DNA from 3 places in the Conexibacter sp. JCM 18997 genome. Region 1 is predicted to be linked to each of the others. Evidence: riboswitches for the same ligand, from Rfam matches in the RefSeq annotation. Region 1 holds a riboswitch; each other region holds the start of a gene.
The links. Region 1 has a riboswitch for cyclic di-AMP ahead of ACZ5UI_RS26320 (septal ring lytic transglycosylase RlpA family protein). Riboswitches for the same ligand answer to the same signal wherever they lie in the genome.

Region 1 (2,250 bases):
CGGAGATCGCGCTGGCGATCTCCGCGTGCGTCAGGACGCCCACCTGCTGGCCCTTCGCCAGAAGGCCCTTGATCTCTTCGAGTTCCTGAAGCTCTGCGACTGACATCAAGTTCCGTTTCCGTCTCGCCTATGGAAGGTCAATCGCCTCGTACCCGTGCGGATTTCCGGTCTCGCAGACCGGGTGAGCTTGGTGCCTGGCGGGCGGGCGTGGATTCCATCCTAGTGCCCTCCGCGACGGCTCCCGCGGCGTTGCGCGAGAATGCTCAGGACATGGCTGCTGACGACGACTCCGACGACGTTCTCTCGCGCCTGCCGAAGACGCGCCCGGCCCGTCGCAGCACGCGACGCGCCAGCGCCGACGGCACCACGCCCGCGACCGCTCCCAAGCCTGCGGCCAAGCCGAAGACGGCCGCCAAGCCGAAGGCCGCGGCCGAGCCCAAGGCGACCGCCAAGCCGAAGGCGACCGCCAAGCCGAAGGCGGCCGCCAAGCCGAAGGCGACCGCCAAGCCCAAGCCGAAGGCGACCCCGCCGGCTCCGCCCGAGCCCGCGCCGCCGTCCGAGCGCCGCCCGATCGAGCCGCCCAGCGGCGCCGAGATCCTGCAGACCGCGGTCGCCGCGGCCAACGACATCGCGCACGTCGGGCTGGTGATCGGGCGCGAGGCGCTGAAGGCCGCGCGGTCCAAGCTGCCGGGCGGGAAGTAGCACGCCAGATCTCAGGGGGTTATGCTCCCTGGGCATTGCCGAACGCCGGTGTGCATCTGTCCACACCGGCGACGGGGAACCCACCGCGGACCGTGTCCGCATGGGGCGAGTCGGCTCAACCTTGAGCCGTAGCGGCGCTCTCAGCGTCGCGAGCCCGTCAGCTAACCCCGCAGGCCAGCCCGATCATGCTTCTGCGCCCCATTGCCATCGCTGCCGCGATCGTCGTCACCACGCTGACGGCCGGTTCCGCTGCCCTCGCCCAAGCGCCCGCGCCCACGGGCGGCGCGTCGTTCGGGGACACCGGCGGCCTGACCGTGACGCCCGGGGCGATGGTCGGCGACACCGTGAAGATCTCCGGCAAGCTCGCGTCGGCGGCCAGCGCCGGCGTGCGCGTCGAGCGCCAGGATCCCGACACCGACGCGTGGGAGGCGATCGGCCGCGGCCGGGCCGATCAGACCGGCGCGTTCACCGTCTCCTGGGCGGCCGACGCCGCCGGCCGCTACGCGCTGCGCGCCGTGCCCGACACGACGGGGGCCACCGCGGCGACGGCCGACGCGGTCGCGGGCACGGCCACCGTCTACAAGCCCACGCGCGCCACCTGGTACGGCATGTTCGGGCGCAAGACGGCGTGCGGCGTGCGGCTGTCGAAGACGACGATGGGCGTCGCCCACAAGACGCTGCCCTGCGGCACGATGGTCGCCGTGTACCTCGACGGCCGCTCGGTCGAGGTGCCGGTCATCGACCGCGGCCCGTACGCCAAGGGCGTCGCGCTGGACCTGACCTGGGCCGCCGCGCAGGCGATCGGCATGGAGGGCACCGACGCGGTCGGCTGGGCCCCCGTCGCCGACGCGCCCGCCGACGGTCGCTAGATCCTCAGGCGCCGGGCGACAGCTCCCACAGGCGCCCCAGCGGCGCCAGGTAGTAGAAGCGCCCGTCGAAGCCGGGCGTGACGATGTTCCCGGGCGCGGGCTGCGCCGACAGCGGCGCCGAGCGCGCGTGGAGCGCGCCGGTGGCCTCGTCCAGCCAGGTGACCACGTCGCCCTCGGCGCGCAGGTCGGGGATCACGATCTCGCGTCGCTTGGGCGGCCCGACGAGGGCGGTGAACGCGAACGACTGCAGGCGCCGCGTCCAGCGCACCGACAGCCCGCGGCGCGGGTCCAGGCGCAGCGCGCCCATCCGCCGCGTGGCCGTGTCGTGGGTGACGATCGTCGCGTTGCCCGCGTCCAGCGCGGCCTTGGAGACGATCCAGCTGCTGGGCGCGTGCGCATCGGCGAAGGGCTGGATGTGGAACACGCGCCTGCTGTCGCGCACGTTGACCGCCGTCACCGTCAGCGGCTGGGGCGAGGGCAGGAAGTTCGTCTGGATCACCACCCAGTCGCCCATCACGCCGGCGGCGGTGCCCGGCGTCTGCTCGCCCGTGCGGTAGGTCACCGGGCCCCAGGAGCGATCGAGCGTCAGGCGGCCGCGCGCGTAGGCGTAGCGGAACACCGTGTCGCGCCCGGCCACGTAGACGTACTCACGCCCGTCCAGCGCCGCGGCGCTGATGCG
Region 2 (2,250 bases), 410 kb from region 1:
GCGCCGCCTCCTTGGGCTCCTCGGAGCTGAACTCGCGGGCCCGGGCGATCTCGTCCTGCCCCAGCCCGGCGTTGCGGGCCAGGCGCGTGTGGAGCACGATCCCCGGCTGGGAGTCGTGGTGCTCGGCCACGCCGAGCGAGATGCGCTCGAGCGTCGAGAGCGTCAGCGAGCCGCGGCGCAGCTCGGAACGGAAGCGCGCGTAGCCGCGCAGGGCCGCCGGGGACTCGGCCAGGACGGCGAGGAAGTTCGGGAGCTGGCCGGCGCTGGCCAGGGCGCCGCGCAGCACCGGCAGCGACCCCTCCGGGGCGGTCAGGTCGTCGTGGACGGGGAATCGGCTCATCGCTGTCTTCATGGGGCGGCCCTTCGAGAATGAGGGAGAGGGTCCGGCGCTTCACAAGGTTCAGCACCTTACGATTCGTAAGGATACGCCCCGGCGCGGACGTGCGCAACCGCGATCACACGACGACGACAACCCGCTGCGGTGGCGGGCTTCGGATGGCTTGGTGTGGCGGCCGGTGCGGCCGCGGGATGGACGGCGGCGGTCAGGCGCCGGCGGCGCTGAGCACCGCGACGAGGATCAGCAGCAGGCCCAGGCCGAACGCCCACAGGGCGACGCGGTCGGGGCGGGCGCCGACGCGCTCGCTCGGGCGGCGGGACGGGCGGTGGCGCTGGGCGGTCGTGGCGTAGGGGCGCTCGCGCTCGGCCACCTGGCCGCGGATGACCACCGTGCGGCGGCCGTTGGCGGCGCGCTGCGGCGGCAGGTCCAGCGGGGCCGGGCCGGCGGGAGCGATCTGCATGTGCGCGACGACGTCGGGCTCGACGTCGTAGGACTGCTCGGGCTCGGACGCGACGACCCGCATGGGCCGGCGGGCCATCGCCGCGGCGTCGACCGTGGCGGGGGCGTCGTCGTCGGCGGCGAACGCGTCGCCGGCCTCGTCGTCGCGCTCCAGCGTCAGGACGGACCAGTCGGCCTCCCGCGGGCGGCCGATCGTGCTCAGGATCTCGAGATCTTCCGGCGAGGCCCAATCGGCAGCCTGACGGCGGGGGCGACGGGGCGGCGGGTCGGACCAGGAGTCCTGGGCTCGGGCAGCGTGGGGCATCGCTTCTCTCTTGACGGCTTACGGGGTTAGCTGACGGGCTCGCGCATGAGAGTTTCGCGCTACGCACATTGTGCGATTCGCCCCGGACGGCATCGGGTCCCCCGCTCATCGGCCGGCCTCATTGCCGGGGACGACTCAGCGGAACGTTGGCCATCCTAGCGATTCGGGAAATCCCTGCAACAGCGGTTTTCTTCTGGAAACCTGCACGGAAGATGTCAAGGCCCGCCCGACCCTGATCAGGCCGGACTTTGGGCGAATTTCCTCGTGAGCCCGGGCCTGCCGACCGGATGGTCAGCGCCGCGGTGGTCCGCCGTCAGACACGGCGGACCTCAGGGCACTAGTTGCCGCCGCGCTCCCAGGTGGCCTGCTCGGCGACGGTGCGCTCGGCCCAGGGCACGACCTCCAGCCTCGCGTCGGGGATCGGCTCGCCGCTGATCGTCGACGTGCCGAAGGTGCCGTCGGCCAACCGCTGCTCGGCCCGCTCGATCGCCGCCAGGCGGTCGCGCAGGTCCTCGGCCTGGCCCTCGTCGCGCTCCTTGTCGTACAGGTCGCTGGCCTGGTCGGCGACGTGCTGCTCCAGGTGCGGCTCGTCGTCGGGGCCGGCGTCGGGCGCGCTGGCCGAGGCCAGCAGGCCTTCGATGCGCGCACGCTCGGCCGCCAACAGCTCTTTCGCTCGGGCTTCGTCCATGGTCGATCTCCTCCTGGCGTTCGGGTTCCGACCGCCGCTGAGATCTCCGGGTCAGTGCCCGGCGACCGCCGCAACGTAGTCGGCCACGTCCTGCGCGTCCTCACCGCTGAGCAGGTCGGCCGGCATCTGGCCGATGCCGCGCGCGCGCCCCTTGGCGATCGCGTCGAGCACGAGTGCCTTGGGCGGACGCAGGGTGTCGAGGTCCGGGCCCACGCGACCGACCGCGTTGGAGGCCGACAGCGTGTGGCAGACGGCGCAGTTGGCCGCGAACATCTCGCGTCCGCGCACCTCGGCCGCGGTGAGGTCCACGCCGCCCTTCGCCTCGGCGTTCGACTCCGAGTTGTCGACCATGACAACCGTGGGGATGACGATCGCGCCGAGCACGACGAGGAGCGTGAGGCCAACGCCGAAGGCAAGGCGTCCAGCCCGGGAGCCGCCATCGTCCTCGCGATGCGGCTTGCG
Region 3 (2,250 bases), 2.6 Mb from region 1:
GTGTCGGGACCGAGCACGAAGATGCGCGGGCGCTCGTGCGTCTTGATGGCCGTCGCGGTGGCGGCGGGCAGCTCGTCGCGCGCGGTGAACAGGATGGGATCCCCGGACTTGGCCGCCCAGGCGGCGGCGGGCATCGCGTAGCTCGGCGCGTCGGCGCCGACCACCACGACGGCCTTGCTCGGCTCGCCGCGTGCGGTCGTCGCGATCCGGTCGATGGCCGCGGCCAGCTCGAACGGGTCCTTGCCGTTGACCGCGGTCGTGCGGTTGCCCGTGGCGGGAACGTCGCCCACCTTGATGACCTGCGCGCCGCCGAGCACGCCGGAGCCGGCGGGCGCCAGGCGCTTGAGGGCGTCCTTGGTGGCCTGGGGGAGCTCCTCGCCGTCGGCCAGCAGGATCGGCGCGCGCACCGGTCGCGCGACCAGCGCGGAGGCGGCGACCGCGGCGCGCCAGTCGTCGGCCTGCACCAGCGACACGGCGGGCGGGCGGCTGGTGGGGCCGGTCGACGGCCACACCGCCTGGGCCACGCCGGCGGCGTCGGCGATCGCGTCAGCGCCGCCCACGCGGGTGGTGTTCTTCGTCGCGAAGGCCGGGAAGCCGAGCGCGCTGCCGGCCGCCTCGTCGCCGGCCGCGGCGCCGACCGAGGGCGACGCGGGCGGGCTGGTGGGCGATCCGCCGTCCGGGCTGCCGTCCTTGCCGCACCCCGTGGAGGCGGCGGTGGCGACCACAAGGGTGAGCGCCAACGCGCCACGGAGGTTCAGGAAGCGACCCATCAGGTCGATGACGGTATCGAGCAAGGCCGCGCCAGGATGACGTTCCGCGCGGTACCCATAATCGTGGTGCAACAAACCGTGCGACCTGCTACGGTGCCGCGATCAACGCCGAGTTCTCAGCATGACGCTGGGGACCGGGGGACCCAGGTTGTTTGGGGTGAGTCTCCGAAAGGAGAGGCGCCGGCTCTTTCCGCGCTAACCCGTCAGCTAACCCCGGAGGCATACGAAAGAGGTAGCTGTGCGGGCATTTGCCCTTGTGACGACGATCGTTGCTTCGCTTCTGGCCATCCTGGCCGTGGCGATTCCGGCCTCCGCCGCCCCCAAGGGCACCACCGCAGGCGCAGCAGCGGCTCCTTCGACGGACCCGGCCCCGGCCGACCCGTCGACCACCCCGACCACGGGCACGACGACGCCCACGGTGCCGACCACGCCCACCACCACGGGCGGCGGCGCGACCTTCGGGGTCGATCCCAACCAGACGCCGGACATGCCCGACGCCACGATCCTCGCCGGCAAGGCCTACCCGCCCGTCGACGCGCCGATCGAGGTCAAGGAAGCGATCTGGGCCGCGAACGAGATCGTCGGCAAGCCGTACAAGTACGGCGGCGGCCACGCCCGCGTGAAGGACAGCGGCTACGACTGCTCGGGCACCGTGTCCTACGCGCTGCTGGGCGGCGGCCTGCTGGACGGCACGCCGCTGGACTCCTCGTCCTTCATGAAGTGGGGCGACGCGGGCCTGGGCGACTGGGTGACCGTCTACACCAACCCGGGGCACGCGTTCGTCGTGATCGCCGGGCTGCGCCTCGACACCAGCGCCGCGGGCGACCCGGCCGGCAACTCCGGCCCGCAGTGGCGCCCGGTCCTGCGCAACACCAAGGGCTTCAAGGCCCGCCACCCGGTCGGTTTCTAAGCCTCAGCTTTACGTGCGTCGGTAGGCTGGGCGACCAGCACCCACGACGCGCGGACAGGAGGCAGTGATGCCCGGCACCAGTGGCCGCTTCACGACCATCATCAAGGCGAAGATCAGCAAGATGCTCGACCGGGCCGAAGACCCGGGCGAGACGCTCGATTACAGCTACCAGAAGCAGCTCGAGCTGCTGCAGAACGTCAAGAAGGGCATCGCTGAGGTCGTCACCTCCAAGAAGCGACTGCAGATGCAGGCCGACAAGCTCCAGCAGTCGGTCGTCAAGCTCGACACGCAGGCCCGCCAGGCGCTGTCGGCCGGCAACGAGGAGCTCGCGCGCACCGCGCTCGAGCGCAAGACGCTGGCCCAGAACGAGCTGCAGTCGCTCGACGCCCAGGTCACCGAGCTCGAGGGCGAGCAGCAGAAGCTGATCGCGTCCGAGCAGAAGCTGCGCACGAAGATCGAGTCCTTCCGCACGAAGAAGGAAGTCGTCAAGGCGCAGTACTCCGCCGCCGAGGCGCGGGTGCAGATCTCCGAGGCCGCCACCGGTGTGGGCGAGGAGATGGCCGACGTCGG

Region 2: another riboswitch for cyclic di-AMP. It lies ahead of ACZ5UI_RS02095 (hypothetical protein); the one in region 1 lies ahead of ACZ5UI_RS26320 (septal ring lytic transglycosylase RlpA family protein).
Region 3: another riboswitch for cyclic di-AMP. It lies ahead of ACZ5UI_RS13660 (hypothetical protein); the one in region 1 lies ahead of ACZ5UI_RS26320 (septal ring lytic transglycosylase RlpA family protein).

What each region holds. Positions count from the first base shown of each region.
Region 1 is NZ_AP043885.1:5,248,250-5,250,499, reverse strand. Features, by position in the region: gene ACZ5UI_RS26330 (sigma-70 family RNA polymerase sigma factor) at 1-106, opposite strand, end outside; gene ACZ5UI_RS26325 (hypothetical protein) at 271-702, shown strand; cyclic di-AMP (ydaO/yuaA leader) riboswitch at 729-893, shown strand; gene ACZ5UI_RS26320 (septal ring lytic transglycosylase RlpA family protein) at 888-1,571, shown strand; gene ACZ5UI_RS26315 (hypothetical protein) at 1,576-2,250, opposite strand, start outside.
Region 2 is NZ_AP043885.1:395,137-397,386, reverse strand. Features, by position in the region: gene ACZ5UI_RS02100 (carboxymuconolactone decarboxylase family protein) at 1-340, opposite strand, end outside; gene ACZ5UI_RS02095 (hypothetical protein) at 543-1,100, opposite strand; cyclic di-AMP (ydaO/yuaA leader) riboswitch at 1,101-1,251, opposite strand; gene ACZ5UI_RS02090 (TraR/DksA family transcriptional regulator) at 1,438-1,788, opposite strand; gene ACZ5UI_RS02085 (c-type cytochrome) at 1,840-2,250, opposite strand, start outside.
Region 3 is NZ_AP043885.1:2,685,734-2,687,983, reverse strand. Features, by position in the region: gene ACZ5UI_RS13665 (cell wall-binding repeat-containing protein) at 1-794, opposite strand, end outside; cyclic di-AMP (ydaO/yuaA leader) riboswitch at 867-1,007, shown strand; gene ACZ5UI_RS13660 (hypothetical protein) at 1,066-1,680, shown strand; gene ACZ5UI_RS13655 (PspA/IM30 family protein) at 1,748-2,250, shown strand, end outside.